DNA from 2 places in the Taylorella asinigenitalis MCE3 genome. Region 1 is predicted to be linked to the other one. Evidence: predicted binding sites of a transcription regulator. Region 1 holds the regulator's gene; the other holds the start of a gene.
The links. The regulator NrdR, encoded in region 1, represses ribonucleotide reductase genes. The targets are predictions, from matches to a motif close to CACNANATNTNGTG.

Region 1 (8,331 bases):
CTTTATTAGTTTTTACTGATGCAGCTGCCGCAAAGGTTAAAGAATTAATAGATGAAGAGGGTAATCCTGATCTAAAACTAAGAGTTTTCATTCAAGGTGGTGGGTGTTCAGGATTCCAATATGGATTTATTTTCGACGAGAATATGGCCGAAGACGATACCACAGTTACTAATAATGGTGTATCACTTTTAGTAGATCCAATGAGTTTTCAATATCTTGTGGGTGCAGAGATAGACTATAAAGAGGATATTGAAGGCTCTCAATTTGTGATTAGAAATCCTAATGCCACTACAACTTGTGGGTGTGGTTCATCATTCAGTATTTAGTAGGGATATAGAGAACCCAAGATTTTAGGTCTTTGGGCTCTAGTTATTTCTCTTAAATCTAAGGAGATTCTATTTACGTTTAAATAGGCAAGCCAAGCAAAAGCTAGGGCTTCAACTGTCATAGGATTTATACCCATTTCTTCAACACTAATAAATTGTCTATCGGCGTTTTGATTAAGCCCATCCATCAGGGCTTTGTTAAATACGCCCCCGCCACAAACATATATGGTTTTAATACTACTATCTAGTTTTTCGGTACATTCAAGAATCGAGTGAACAGTTAGCTCCCTAAGTGTGGCCATAATATCTACAGGCTCTAAATCCTTAAAATTCGTTAAATTTTCATTCAACCAATAAATATTAAAATCATCTCTTCCCGTTGACTTTGGTGGAAGCAAACTAAAAAATGGGTGTGTGTATAATTTATTTAGCAACCCATTGTGGCAATGCCCACTTCCACCCCATTTTCCTTCTTTATCAAAACACTGCCCTTTATGCATTTGAATCCATAAATCCATCAATGCATTACATGGCCCTATATCAAATCCCACGACACTATTTTCCTCAATGACAGATATATTTGCGAATCCTCCTAAATTAAGGACTGCTACGGGTATTCTCGATTTAAAAAAATGCTTATGAAATGCTGGTACTAATGGAGCCCCTTCGCCACCAGCAGCAATATCAGCATTTCGAAAATCAGACACTACATCGATATGAGTTTTCTCAGCTAAAAGTGCAGGGTTATTAATTTGAAGGGTAAGTCCGATTTTCGGGTTGTGTCTTACAGTTTGTCCATGAGCCCCAATTGCTCGAATTTGTTCTGCTTGTAAATTATGTTCAGTTAAAAGCTTTTGTACACATTTCTCATATGCCTTGATAAGCTCCATGCCGACTAAATGCATAGAATTTATTTCATCAAAGCTAGGTGTATTTAATTTTAGGATTCGTTCTCTAAGTGAATCATTAAAAGGAATATAGGCGTGTCCAAGAAACTCTAAATCCTCTGGACTGCTTATTTTACAAACTACTCCATCAACTCCATCGGTGCTAGTGCCCGACATTAAACCGATAAAATACTGATGCATTGCCATAGAGAACCTAAAAATTTATTTATTGAATTATATAATTACAAATCATTGTATTATCACACGGTCTAAGTACCTCTCATGACAGAAGAAATAAAAATAAGTACTGAAGTTGCTCGTCAAATGGATATTGTGAGACGCGGAACGGAAGAAATATTAGTAGAATCCGAGTTTTTGCAAAAACTTCAAAAAAGTCACGACACTGGAACTCCTCTAAGAATAAAACTAGGGCTTGACCCAACAGCACCTGATTTGCACTTGGGGCATACGGTTGTATTAACCAAAATGCGACAACTGCAGGATATGGGCCATGAAGTTATATTTTTAATCGGCGATTTCACAGCAACCATCGGTGATCCGAGTGGGAGAAATGCGACTAGACCGCCATTAACACGTGAGCAGATTGAAGAGAATGCTCAAACTTATTATGAACAAGCATCTAAAGTCTTGGACCCCTCGAGAACTATTATTTCCTACAACTCAAAATGGTGTGATGCGCTAGGAACTCGCGGGCTAATTCAATTGGCATCTAAATATACCGTCGCTAGGATTATGGAACGTGATGACTTTACTAAGCGTTTTAAAGGTGGTGTGCCTATATCTATGCATGAGCTTTTGTATCCTCTTATGCAAGGATATGATTCTGTGGCTCTTGAGTCGGATATGGAACTTGGAGGTACAGATCAGAAGTTTAATTTACTTGTTGGTCGTGAACTTCAAAAAGAATATGGACAAGAGCAACAAACTGTTTTAACCATGCCTCTATTGGTTGGTTTGGACGGAGTTGAGAAGATGTCCAAATCTAAAAATAACTATATCGGAATCACTGAAACTCCTGATAGCATGTTTGGAAAAATCATGTCTATTTCCGATACTTTGATGTGGAATTATTATGAATTAATCTCATCAAAATCCTTAGAGGAGATTGCTCAACTAAAACGTGATGTTGAGCAGGGAGTAAACCCACGGAATATTAAAGTTGCACTGGCTCAAGAAATTATTACACGTTTTCATAATGATGAAGCTGCAGCTAAAGCATTGGCAGATTTTGAATCTCGATTTAGAGATGGTCAAATACCTGAAGATATACCTGAGATAAGTTTGAATGGCCCAGAATTGGGCATTGTTGCGGTTCTTAGAGAATCGGGTTTGGCTAGTTCTGGTTCTGAAGCTTCGCGAAATATCGTTCAGGGCGGAGTAAAGGTGGACGGCTCAAAAGTAGAAGACAAAAGCTTAGTTTTAAAATCTGGTACCTATGTGGTCCAGATTGGAAAAAGAAAATTCGCACGCATTACCATTAAATAATTTAGGAAAATCATGTTTGATATAAATCTTACTTTAGATAAAGTTGACTCAGAACTCTACGATGCCATTAAGAAAGAAGAGCAACGTCAGGAGGAGCATATCGAGCTCATTGCCTCCGAAAACTACACAAGCCCAGCTGTTATGCAAGCTCAAGGTTCTCAACTCACAAATAAATACGCAGAGGGGTATCCTGGAAAACGCTATTATGGCGGCTGTGAATACGTAGATATAGTTGAACAGTTGGCTATTGAACGATTAAAAAAATTATTCGGAGCTGAAGCGGCTAATGTGCAACCTAATTCTGGCTCTCAAGCTAATCAGGCTGTATATTTTGCCGTATTAAAACCAGGCGATACTGTTCTTGGTATGAATCTTAATGAAGGAGGGCACTTAACTCACGGCTCCCCAGTTAACCTATCTGGTAAGCTTTACAATTTTATTCCATATGGTTTGGATGAAAATGAAGCGATTGATTATGAAAAACTTGAACAATTAGCGAAAGAAAATAATCCAAAACTAATTGTTGCTGGTGCGTCGGCATATTCTCTTCGCATTGATTTTGAAAGAATTGCAAAAATCGCTAAGGAAGTGGGTGCTTATTTCATGGTGGACATTGCCCACTATTCAGGGTTGGTTGTTGGGGGACAATACCCTAATCCTGTTCCACATGCCGATTTTGTAACTTCAACTACGCATAAATCTCTAAGAGGCCCTCGTGGTGGCGTCATTATGATGAAAGAGCAACATGCGAAGATGATAAACTCTGCAATTTTCCCTGGTATTCAAGGCGGTCCACTGATGCATGTTATTGCCGGAAAAGCGGTTGCATTTAAAGAGGCTTTAGAACCTGAATTTAAACAATATGCAGAGCAAATTATTAAAAATGCTGATATTCTTGCGAAGACATTGCAAAAACGTGGTTTACGCATTGTCTCTGGTCGCACTGAAAGCCATGTAATGCTTGTTGACCTTCGCTCAAAAGGCATCACTGGTAAACATGCAGAAAAAGTTTTGGGTGATGCATTTATCACTTGCAATAAAAACTCTATTCCAAACGATCCTGAGACACCGTTTGTCACTAGTGGAATAAGGCTTGGTACACCAGCTATGACTACAAGAGGCTTTAAAGAAGCGGAAATTGAGCAAACTGCGAATCTGATAGCTGATGTTTTGGATAATCCAGATGATGAAGCAAACATTTCAGCTGTTCGCGAAAAAGTTTTAGCTTTGACTAGCAAATTCCCAGTTTACAAATAATCGATGAAATGCCCGTTCTGCTCTCATGGAGAGAGTCAAGTTTTAGACTCGAGATCATCCGAGGATGGTCTCGCCATCAAACGCAGACGGCGTTGTTTGCAATGTGATAAGCGATACACAACATATGAGAGAATCGAGTTAGCATTGCCAACGGTAGTTAAAAAAAATGGCTTACGCATGGAGTTTGATATCGACAAAGTGCGATCCAGTATGAACATAGCTTTACGCAAGCGTCCTGTCTCAAGAGATCAAGTGGATTGTGCAGTATCCCGCATCCTCGAGTTTTTTTTAAACCATCCACATAAGGAAGTTTCCTCATATGAGGTCGGTCAGGTAGTTATGAAAGAACTACGCGAGTTAGACCAAGTAGCATATGTTCGATTCGCCTCTGTATATCAGAGTTTCGAGGATATTGCCCAATTTGTTACAACAATTCAAGAGCTCTCAAGTGATGAAAGATAGACATACGCATTTCATGCGGCTGGCCTACGAACTTTCTTTAAAAAATCGCCATTTGCCTGACCCAAATCCATGCGTTGGATGCGTTATTGTGCATGGAGATAAGATTATTGGCCAAGGTGCAACGCAAGTGGCTGGTTCAAATCATGCGGAGATTGAGGCTTTGCAAGATGTGGAGAAAAGAGGGCTTGGGTCACTACTAAAAGACTCTACGCTTTATGTTACGCTTGAACCTTGTAGCCACCACGGTCGCACGCCTCCATGCGTGGATGCTTTGATTCGAAGCGGGATACGAGAGGTTGCGGTCGCATTGCCAGACCCTAACCCCTTGGTCGGTGGCAATGGCATCTCATCCCTCCGCTCTCACGGAATCGATGTGCATGTGGGATATCTTATGGAGGAAGTTCTCGAGCTTAATGTCGGTTTTTTCTCTCGCATGCTTTTAGGTCGCCCGTGGATTCGCACTAAGATCGCAAGTTCGCTCGATGGCCGTATTTCTCTTGCTAACGGAAAATCCAAGTGGATTACCAATGAGCAGTCTAGACACGACGGTCACAAGTGGCGGTCTCGTGCAAGTATTATTTTTACAGGAGTAGGTACGGTTTTGGCCGACAATCCTAGAATGAATGTGCGTTACGTTGAGACGCCTAGAGAGCCGCTTGTAGCTATTATGGATAGCGATTTTAGGACCTTGGATAATCCGAATCTCAATATATTTTCAAATCCAAAAATTATTATCTGTGGCAATGCCTCCGCTTTATCAAATTTTGCTTATGATAGGGGTGTGTTGCCAAATAATATTGATTTGATTGGAATTGATACGGACTCAAATGGTTTGTTGAATTTGCGGGAATTGATAGAAAAGGTGGGCATTGCCAACGAAATTAATGAGATTCATGTAGAGGCAGGTAGTGGTTTAAATACCTCACTTTACGAGGCTGGGCTTATAGATGAGTATCTATGGTATTTTGCACCTATGATTTTAGGGGATTGTAATGCACCTTTTAATATTTCACCGTTAGAATCAATTCCAGAGCATGACTATTTGGAAATGTTCGATTTGACTAAAATTAGTAATAATGTTCGTCTAAGGATTAGGAACTCTGTCCGTTGGAAGGCATTACTAAATTCATTAAAGGAGATGGTTAGATGTTTACAGGCATAATTCAAGCAGTGGGCAAAATTGAATCGGTTTCAAAACTTGAAAAAGGAGTACGCCTAAGCATTGCCAAAGGAGATTTGGATATTTCAAATATCAAGGAAGGCGATTCTATAGCTATTAACGGGGCATGCATGACCGTAGTTCAAAAAAGTGATTCAGGATTTGAGGTGGATGTTTCGGCTGAAAGTCTATCAAAAACTTCGGGACTTGATAAAGAGGGGTACGTAAATCTCGAGTGTGCCATGAAACTTGGGGACACGGTAGATGGCCATTTGTTGTCTGGGCATGTGGACGGTGTGGCTCGTGTAGTAGGAGTTACGCAAGAGGGCGAATCTCATAAAATTGAGATTTTAATTCCTGAAGATTTAGCAAGTTTTATGGCTTACAAGGGTTCGGTAGCTGTAGATGGTGTAAGCATGACCGTTAATGATGTTAATGACGTGTTTTCACCAGAGGATCCTCATTCGGAGGATATGATTCCTGAAGGAACAATCATAAGTTTGAATCTGATTCCTCACACCTTTAAGAACACAACTCTACAATATTTAAAAGCTGGCGATGAAGTGAACATTGAAATCGATACTATTGCAAGATATGTTCAAAGAATGATGCAAGCACCATTTTAATTTTTTAGTTAAAATAGTCAGCTTATTTTGGATCGGTGGCCGAGTGGCTTAAGGCACACGCTTGGAAAGCGTGCATACGGTCAAACGTATCGGGGGTTCGAATCCCCCCTGATCCGCCAAAAGATTATAAAAATAAAATTTGTGCACTTAAAATAAAAAAACCCGAGGCTTGCGTCTCGGGTTATTTGCATATAGTTGCTAAAGGCTTAGATTATTATTGTGCTGGTGCAGGCTCTGGAGCAGGAGCTGTTTCTGAAGGTTGTCCGCCCATTTGTTCTTTAATGTCTTGAATTACATCTTCTGTTTTGTGGGCCGCATTATCCACAGCTTCACCTACAGAAGTAGCGGCGTTTTTAATTTTTTCGCCAGCAACTACTGAAGCTCTTGAAACATCCTCTTTTGCTTCTTTAAATGTTTCTTTGGAAGCTTCTACAGCATCATTAACTTTTTCTTTAGCCTCTTCGTTAGTTTTCTTAATCATCTCGCCAATACCATCTTTATTTTCGTTAATGTCTTTAACATTAAATTCAATGCGACGGTTTGCACGACGACCTTCTGGTGTATTGTTATCGGCGATTGGGTTAGCTTCTCCATAACCAACAGCCACAATATTAGCTTCTGGTACACCTTTTGCGATTAAATAATCACGAACGGCTTTAGCTCTTTCTGCAGAAAGTTTTTTATTGCTCTCATCATCACCTTTACTATCAGTGAAACCAGCAACTTCACCTGTACGATTGTTGTCGATTAGGAATTTCGCAAATGCATCTAAACGATTGTTATACACAGGCATGATCTCTGAGGATGCAGTATTAAACTTAATATTAAGATCAAGCTTGTCTTTGGACATTTCGTTTATATCAAGTACTTCCACTGGCTCCTCAGGAATATCAGATGAAGTTGCATTAGAAGCTGGAGTAGGTTCTGTAGCAGCAGGAGCTTCAGTTACAGGAGCCACAGGAGCTTCAGGTGTAGCTGGTTTCTCTTCAGTAGGAGCTGGAAATTTATCCTCTGCTGGTGCAGTTGGAGAAGGGAATGTATCAGAAACAGGTTGTTCAGATTTCACTACATCTGGTGCATCAATTTCAACGCTGTCAGCATCGATTTTAAAATTAGCACCAAGAGCTTCTTGCAGTTTAGAAACTAATTCAGCTTTTCTTTCTTCAGATATAACATGACCATCAAGATCTAATTGGAATCCATCGAAATGGCCTTTAACGTTAGGAAAGTCTTCAACTACTTTTATAAATGCATCTAAAGAATCTAGGTTCATGTTAGAAATATTATTTTCAACATCAACTTCATCTTTAAGTGTAGCTGTACCTTTGATAGAGTTAAAAGCTTTAAGAATTTTAACTTTATCTGATGCACTAGCCGTACCATCAACTTTCAGATATTCGCCATCATAAGCCCATTCTAAATCACCAAAACCATCTACAGCTTCTGGTGCATCTATATCGATATCATCAACTTTTACTTTAAAAGCGTCATCTAATACTGATTGCAGTTCACTTGTAAGTTTAGTTTTGGATTCTTCTGAATTTAATGTGCCATCAAGAACTAGTTCACCTTCATCGAATTCACCGTCAATAGTTGGATAATTTTTAAGAATATCTGCTAGAGCATCAAATGCGTCAAACTGAAACTGACCAACATCAGCATCTACTTCTAATTTATCCTCTAAAGGTCGGTTGCCTGCAATAACTTTAAATGCATCTAAAACCTTAGCTTTAGTTTCTTCATTAGGAACTTCACCTGAGACTACTACTTTTTCTGAATCAACGGCCCAATTAATATCTCCTAAATCTTTAGAAATTTTTGCTTCTACAGGTTCATCAGATTCTTTATTGTCCTTATCTTCGTTAAGTTCGTCAGCTTTGATATCTATATCATCTGCTTTAATTTCAAAATTATCGCCTAAAGCTTTTTTCAGTTTAGTCAATAATTCCGTTTTGGATTCTTCGGAATTTAGTGTTCCAGATAATTTAAGTTCTCTTCCGTCAAATTTACCATCAACACCAACAAAGCCTTTTAAGGCTGTTGCAAGAGCAGCAAAATCAGTAAATTCAAGTTTTCCAGCTTCTTTATCTATATCTAGATCGTCTTCC
Region 2 (8,331 bases), 610 kb from region 1:
GCTTTTTCTTGTTCAGCAGCATTTTTAAATAACTCAAAACACTCTTCATTTAACTCTTTAGCAATAACAGCCATTTCTGGATCATCTTCTCCAGAACGCATTATATTGAGCATATGTTGAGTACTTGTAAGGTGAAGTGCTTCATCGCGTGCAATAAGTTTTATGATTTTTGCGTTACCTTCCATAAGTTTGCGTTCTGCAAATGCAAATGAACATGCGAAACTTACATAAAATCTAATGGCCTCCAAAACATTAACTGCCATTAAGCAAAGATAAAGACGTTTCTTAAGCTCAGTAATACTCACTTCAACTTCTTTGCCGTTTATGTTGTGAGTACCTTCGCCGAACAATTCATAATACTGAGTTAGTTCAATTAAATTGTCGTAGTATTTGGAAATGTCTTTGGCTCTCTCTAGAATATGTTTATTTCGAACAATATCATCAAAGATAGAGCTAGGATCGACTGATATATTTCTAATGATATGTGTATAGGATCTAGAGTGAATAGTTTCAGAAAAAGACCAGGTTTCAATCCAAGTTTCAAGTTCGGGTATAGAGACCAGGGGTAAAAAGGCAACATTAGGACTTCTGCCTTGAATCGAATCCAAAAGAGTTTGATATTTTAGATTGCTAATAAATATATGTTTTTCATGCTCTGGTAGACCTGCATAATCAATACGATCTTGTGAGACATCAATCTCCTCTGGTCTCCAGAAAAAAGACAATTGCTTTTCGATTAATTTTTCAAAAATTTCATATTTTTGCTGATCATATCGAGCAACATTTACGGGTTGACCAAAAAACATAGGCTCTTTTAAAGCATTGTTTGGTGTTTGGCAAAATGTACTATATTTCATAATTTTCCTCTATGTGCATGCCTTTAGATTTTGCATGCCCCTCCAGCACAATCATCTTCTTTTGCAGTATCTTGAATATCATCAGATCCATCCCTAGTGTTGTGATAGTACAGAGTTTTAATTCCGTACTTATAGGCTTTAAGAAGGTCCTTAATTAATTGTTGCATAGGGACTAAGCCATTTGGGAATTTTTTAGGATCATAGTTAGTGTTTGCTGATATAGACTGATCAACGAATTTCTGCATAATACCTACGATTTGGAAATAACCTTCCATATTAGGTAACTGCCATAAAGTTTCGTATTTATCTTTAAGTTCTTTATATTCTGGAACTATTTGTTTTAGGATTCCATCCTTTGATTGTTTTACGGTTATTAAACCTCTAGGAGGTTCGATTCCATTGGTAGCATTAGAAATTTGACTAGAAGTCTCAGACGGCATAAGTGCTGTTAAAGTGGAATTTCTAAGACCATTTTTCATAATCTCAACTCGTAACGTTTCCCAATCTAAATGCAAAGTTTCATCACAAAATTGATCTATCGATTTTTTGTATGTATCAATCGGCAATAGCCCTTGAGAATATTTAGTCTCGTTAAATGCTGGGCAAGGACCAAACTCTTTAGCCAAATTCATAGAAGCTTTCAATAAATAATACTGAATAGCTTCAAATGTTCTATGTGTCAAAGCATTCCCGCTACCGTCAGAGTATTTTGCATTGTTTTTAGCTAGATAGTATGCAAAATTAATAACACCCACGCCAAGAGAGCGGCGGTTCATAGTACTAATTTGTGCAGCTTTAATTGGATAATCCTGATAATCCAATAAGGCATCTAAGGCACGTACAACCAAATCGGCTAAGTGTTCAAGTTCCTCTAAATTTTCAATCGCACCAAGATTAAACGCAGATAAAGTGCATAAAGCAATCTCACCTTTGACATCATTGATATCATCTAGTGGTTTTGTTGGCAATGTAATCTCTAAGCAAAGATTACTTTGTCTGATAGGGGCCTTTTTAGAGTCAAAAGCACTATGTGTATTGCAGTGATCTACATTTTGTATATAGATACGTCCCGTGCTAGCCCTCTCCTGCATAAGCATAGAGAACAAATCATTAGATTTAACCTGACGTTTGCGTATGCTAGGATCTTGCTCGTATTTTGTATAAAGTTTTTCGAATAATTCTTGATCTTCGAAAAAGGCATCATATAAGCCAGGAACATCAGAAGGAGAAAATAAAGTAATATTTTGCCCTTTAACCAACCTTTCATACATCAGTTTGTTGAGCTGAACACCATAATCCATATGACGTACACGATTGGCTTCTACACCGCGATTATTTTTAAGTACTAATAAGGATTCAACTTCAAGATGCCATATTGGATAAAAAAGAGTAGCAGCACCTCCGCGCACACCCCCTTGAGAGCAGCATTTAACAGCAGTTTGAAAATGTTTATAAAATGGGATGCACCCTGTATGTCTAGCCTCTCCGCCACGAATAGGACTTCCCTCAGCCCTAATTCGACCTGCATTTATACCTATTCCAGCTCTTTGAGAAACATATCGAACAATTGCAGAGCTTGTAGCATTAATTGAATCTAGACTATCCCCGCACTCAATTAATACGCATGAACTAAATTGCCTTGTTGGAGTTCTAACCCCAGCCATAATTGGGGTTGGCAATGATATCTTATAAGTCGATGTAGCATCGTAGAACTCTTTTATATATTTAAGCCTAGTTTCTTTTGGATATTTTGCAAATAAGCAAGCGGCCACTAATAAATATAAAAATTGTGGAGTTTCGTAGATATCCCCGTTTACTCGATTTTGAACAAGGTATTTACCTTGCATCTGCATAACAGCAACATATGAAAAATCCCAATCCCTATCGTGCACAAGATAACCATTCATCTCATCAAACTCTTCTTTAGAGTAATCTGTGAGAAGGTTTTTATCGTATACCCCTTTTTCGACCAATTTGGAAACATGGTCATATAAGTGAGGAGGCACATGATCTCCATAAGCCTTTTTGCGTATATGAATCATCGCAAGACGAGCTGCTAAAAACTGATAATCTGGCGTTTCTGTTGAAATTAAGTCTGCAGCTGCTTTAATGATTGTCTCTTGTATATCTTGAGTCTGTATACCATCATAAAATTGAATTTGAGAATTTAATTCAACTTGTGATGTGGATACATTTTCTAAACCTTTTGCGGCCCAGTCGATAACGCGGTGGATTTTCTCAAGGTCGATAGGCTCAGAGCGCCCATCACGCTTGATAACGGAGATGGTGTTAGTGTTCATAAATAGTCCAGCAAAGATTTTACAGGACTAAATATAGACTCTTAGTAAAATCTATATTTAGTATTGTTTAAGTGCTCAAGGCACAATATATAGTATCTAAATAAATTAAATCTCTCAAGTCAAGATAAAATTTGATCGCCTTAATAGGACCTTGATATATCTTACTTTCCTAGCAAACCTACTATGAATAAAAATTTGTAGTTTTTTTGATTAAACTCAAATGTAATAGCACTTTATTACAAGTAACAAACATTAACAAAATGGGTCGAAAGCTTTTGAAATTACAGAAATATCATTTGACCTAAGATTTTTAGGGTCAGACAAAAGTTGCCTAAACCTTCTAGCTCCCTTCAATCCATTCATAAGTCCTAAAACAGGATTGACCACTTCTCTAAGGTTACCCCCTCTCCCGATATTTAGTAAGGCATATTCAATAAGTGAATCTCTAATAAATTTAAAATCTAAGCTAGTATCATTTCCAAATATATGGGTGGCAATGTCTCCGAATACCCTCGGTTCATGCCAAGCCAGTCTACCAATCATGATCCCATCAAATTCATGAGCAAGCCGTATCGCATCATCAAAATTTGAAATTCCGCCGTTTAAAACAAAATTTGCATCAGGAAAATCTGCTTTGAGCTTATTAACGTAATCATATTTTAGAGGAGGAATTTTTCGATTATCTTTAGGGCTTAAGCCACTTAGGATTGCATTTCTTGCATGAGTGACAAACTCCCTACAACCTACATCATATAGCTTTGATACAAAGTTAAAAGTAAAACCATAGTCATTATGATTGTCTACGCCTAAACGGTGTTTAATACTAATTGGCAAGGAGCATGACTCAGACATTGCCACCCAACAATCTGCTACCAATTCAGGCTCAAGCATCAAACATGCACCGAAAGCCCCCTTTTGCACACGTTCAGATGGGCAGCCACAATTTAAATTTACTTCGTCATAACCCCATTCTTCTGCAAGCTTAGTGCAGTGGGCCAATTCCTTAGGAACGCTGCCTCCAAGCTGAAGTGCAACCGGATGCTCCACTGTATTAAAGTCTAAGTGTCTTGGTATATCCCCATAAATCAGTGCACCAGTAGTAACCATTTCTGTATATAGGAGTGCTTGTGGGGCTAAAAGTCTATGAAAATAGCGGCAATGTTTATTCGTAACGTCAAGCATTGGTGCGACCGATAAACGCCTGCCCTTAGATAATTTAGAATTTTTATTCATCTGCGGATATCTACGGATTTACTTCCACGTCTGTCTTCAATTTTCTTAATTTCTGATAATTTTCTCAATAAATCAGATTTGTATACTAGGCCTACTAACTTAGGCTTCTCACTATAGTCTACTACTGGAAGACGCTCGCCATTATAGGAGAAAAATCTGTTTTGTACTTCATCAAGATTCATATCCAATTGCAAAGGGTCTACAAAACTTCTTTGAACAAAATCCGCTGGTATAGGCTCATCTAATGGGCTACTAGACATGATTCCATGGGTTAAATTTTTGTTGGTTAGTATGCCTAAATATTCTTGATCTTCACCGATAACAAATACATTTTTTACCCCAGTATTTGCGAATATTTCAAGGGCCTCTCTAAGAGTTTGTGTTGGGTTTACTGTTGTATCTACTGGGCTTAAAAGATTTCTAACTTTTAGTTGTGAAATTCTTAAGCTTACTAGGTCTTGTTTTTCACGTTTACTTGTAATGCCAAACATTACTGTACCAGTAAAGAGCCTAGAGATATAAAAAGAGATTACCGATGCAAAAATTAATGGGGCTGCAATCTGAAGGCTATTAGTCATCTCCATTAGTAAAACTATAGCTACTATAGGTGCAGATGTTCCAGCTGTTAAAAACGCCCCCATTCCAACTAAAACAAAAACCGGAGTGAAATGCAATACACTAGGTTCTATTAATGCAAATGCATGAGTAAGAATCATAGCCGTACTAGCACCAATAAACATAATTGGCGTAATCACACCACCTACGGCACCGGAGCCCACACTTACACTAGTCGAAATCAATTTAATGATTAGAATCAAAATAAGTGATTCGATAATCCACGAATCATCTAACATAAATGAGTGAATTAAGGTATCACCCTTACCTGCAGCTGAAGGCTCAATTAAAAATATACAGCCTAATAGAAAACCAGCTAAAGCCATACGTATAGGCAAAATCATGCCTGTTTTTGCGTAAAGGTCACGAGTTAGAGATAAAAGTTTTAAGAATAATGGTGCACCAAAACCAGAGAATATTCCTATCACTATTGATAGTAACAACTCAAATTCACCAACCAGATATATAGGTGGAAGCTGATAGAGCCAAGGTTCGTAACCCAAGATGGTGATTGTTATATAAGCAGAAGATGAGGCTATAAGTAATGGAGCAAGTACGTGACTGGCCATGCTTCCAAGAACAATCTCTGCAATAAATAAGGCCCCAGCAATAGGTGCAAAATATGCTGCAGACACACCAGCTGCCGCACCACATGCAACAAGCATTCGTAAATAATTGCCTTCAATTTCATTCACTCTACCTAATGCCGATCCAACCATTGAAGAAAGATGAATAATAGGACCTTCACGACCTAATGACCAACCCGTAGCTGAAACGCTTAGAGCGGAACCAATACGCAACAAGCCTTGTCTTATTGATAAATGACCATTTCCTATTGCAACTGCTTCCATATAATCGGAGTTAGCATCAACTTTTATTTTCGAAGCAAAATATAGCCCCAAACCACCAATTAGACCGCCTAATGTAGGTATTAATAATTTTTCCCAAATGTTCCAATTTGAAGCAATTTGTACAACATCACCATATACATTTGAATGCAGTGTTTGAAGTAGTTTCACGCATTCATGAAATGCTACAGTTGTAAGCCCGCCGCTTACACCTAAAATTGCTGCCCATAATATAATGGCAGGTTCAGAGAAGAGTTGAACTTTATTAAATAAATTTGAATAACTAAATTTGAATCGCACTTTGACTCAGTGGGTTTAAGACTTACTTTGCTAAAATGAAACCTATTTTAGCAATCTAGCAATATTATATCTATGGCTGTATTTACCGCTATTACACGCAAAGAATTAGAAAAATTTATTAGCGAATACGAAATTGGAATTTTAAATAAATTCGAAGGTATATCTGCTGGAATTGAGAATTCAAATTTTTTTGTTGAGACGAGCACAGGATCTTATGTGTTGACCATATTTGAAGTGCTTAAATTTACTCAACTGCCCTACTATATTGAGTTTATGCTCCACTTAGCAAACAAAGGTGTAGCTGTGCCTAAACCTCAAAGGACTAAAGCTGGAGAACTTATTTCAAATATAAAAGGGAAGCCAGCTATTATTGCCACAAAGCAAGGTGGAAAACATATAACCGAGCCTACTCGGAGGCATTGCCACATAGTAGCTAAAGCTCAAGCTCAAATGCATATTGCTTCTAAGGATTTTAAATTCAAACAGAACAATCTGCGAGGCCTATCTTGGTGGGAGGAAGTTTGGCCCTCAATTAAACCATTTTTAAATGAATCTCAAATTTCTCTTTATGAACAAGCACTTTCAATTCAAAAAGAGATTCAAAATTCTTATAAATGGAAAGAGGTAATTCCGCGAAGTGCATGTCACTGCGATTTGTTTAGGGATAATGTTCTAATTATTAATCCAGATTCAGACACTTGCACTGTCGGCGGCATTATCGATTTTTATTTTTCAGGGGATGACGCCCTAATTTTTGATTTAGCCGTGGCTATAAATGATTGGTGTATAGATAGGACTACGGGGGATTTAATTCCAGAATTGGCTAAGGAGTGGATTGATTCATATGCTTCAATCAGACCAATAACAAGCGATGAAGTGGATCTTTGGCCATATGCCCTTCAAGCAGCGGCCCTCAGATTTTGGACTTCAAGACTTTATGATTTATTTCTACCTCGAGATGCAGAAAATCTCAAACCTCACGACCCAACTCACTTTGAGAAAATTTTAAAAAAACGTCTATTTAACAAGGAAATTTCACTATCACTCTTTTAATCAAAAATGAACAAAAATTTTAATGTTTATAGTATTAAATCTGGATTCAAATGGTTAGCTGAAGGCTTTTATATTGCTGCTACTAACCCATTTTCATTTATAGCTCTAAATTTTTTGATAACCATTGTTTTACTATTCTTTATGTTCTCCGGAACAATAATGTTTGTATCATTTCTTATTGCAGTAATTCAGATGATTTACTTTAATGCCTCGTACAGCATATACAAAAATAAAAAAATGGTATGGGCTGATTTATTTAAGAAACTAACTACGAAAAATGCCATTCAAGGATTCATATTTATTGGACTTTTATATATAGGGTCATTGTATATAGTAGGCATTTTGAACGATAGTATTTTCATTCAAGCAAATACTCTAATGTCTGAAGGCTATGTACCTAAGGACTTTTTTACAAGAAATCTCTCAAGATTGGTTTCACCAATTCTTATGGCTTACTTGATTTTCGTATTCTTTTTATGGATACCTGTTCTAACAGCTTGGGAAGATATGGATTTTATAGAGGCTTTAAAACTCTCGTTTAAGGGGACGTTACAAAACTTTCTTCCTCTAACATTAATGTTTATGTTGATTATTGGTATCAACATAACATTGACTATAGTACTAGTTAATACGCCCTATTCGTGGATTATTGAACTATCAGCTCTTTTCCTAATGTTATTTTTAAATATTCTTGTATACGTTGCATCCTTTGCAGCTTATAAAGATATATTTATGAAAAAACCCATCACTACTTCCGTAGTAGATGGGTCTTAATAGGAATAAGGAGAATTAAAGAGAAGCGTTTAGTTGTGGGATAATTTCAAATAAATCCCCAACTAGACCATAATCAGCAATATTGAAGATTGGTGCCTCAGGGTCCTTATTTATAGCAACGATCACTTTTGAATCTTTCATGCCCGCAAGATGCTGGATAGCTCCTGAGATTCCGACAGCTATATAAAGTTGTGGGGCCACGATTTTCCCAGTCTGACCAACTTGAAGGTCATTAGGAGCAAATCCCATATCAACGGCTGCACGTGAAGCACCTACTGCAGCACCTAACTTATCTGCAAGGTCATAAAGCATCTGAAAGTTTTCTGCACTTCCTAAAGCTCTACCGCCAGA

Region 2: a site for NrdR is predicted at 3,239-3,252, ahead of nrdA (class 1a ribonucleoside-diphosphate reductase subunit alpha). Genes of this name have one in related genera too.

Annotation. Positions count from the first base shown of each region.
Region 1 covers NC_016043.1:1,412,502-1,420,832, reverse strand. Annotated here, with positions in the region: gene erpA (iron-sulfur cluster insertion protein ErpA) at 1-326, shown strand, start outside; gene TASI_RS06680 (anhydro-N-acetylmuramic acid kinase) at 323-1,414, opposite strand; gene tyrS (tyrosine--tRNA ligase) at 1,496-2,719, shown strand; gene glyA (serine hydroxymethyltransferase) at 2,732-3,976, shown strand; gene nrdR (transcriptional regulator NrdR) at 3,980-4,438, shown strand; gene ribD (bifunctional diaminohydroxyphosphoribosylaminopyrimidine deaminase/5-amino-6-(5-phosphoribosylamino)uracil reductase RibD) at 4,428-5,600, shown strand; gene TASI_RS06655 (riboflavin synthase) at 5,585-6,223, shown strand; tRNA gene TASI_RS06650 (tRNA-Ser) at 6,253-6,342, shown strand; gene TASI_RS06645 (OmpA family protein) at 6,438-8,331, opposite strand, start outside.
Region 2 covers NC_016043.1:801,200-809,530, reverse strand. Annotated here, with positions in the region: gene nrdB (class Ia ribonucleoside-diphosphate reductase subunit beta) at 1-857, opposite strand, end outside; gene nrdA (class 1a ribonucleoside-diphosphate reductase subunit alpha) at 881-3,157, opposite strand; gene dusA (tRNA dihydrouridine(20/20a) synthase DusA) at 3,410-4,390, opposite strand; gene TASI_RS03915 (chloride channel protein) at 4,387-6,153, opposite strand; gene TASI_RS03910 (homoserine kinase) at 6,226-7,206, shown strand; gene TASI_RS03905 (BPSS1780 family membrane protein) at 7,213-7,980, shown strand; gene TASI_RS03900 (electron transfer flavoprotein subunit alpha/FixB family protein) at 7,996-8,331, opposite strand, start outside.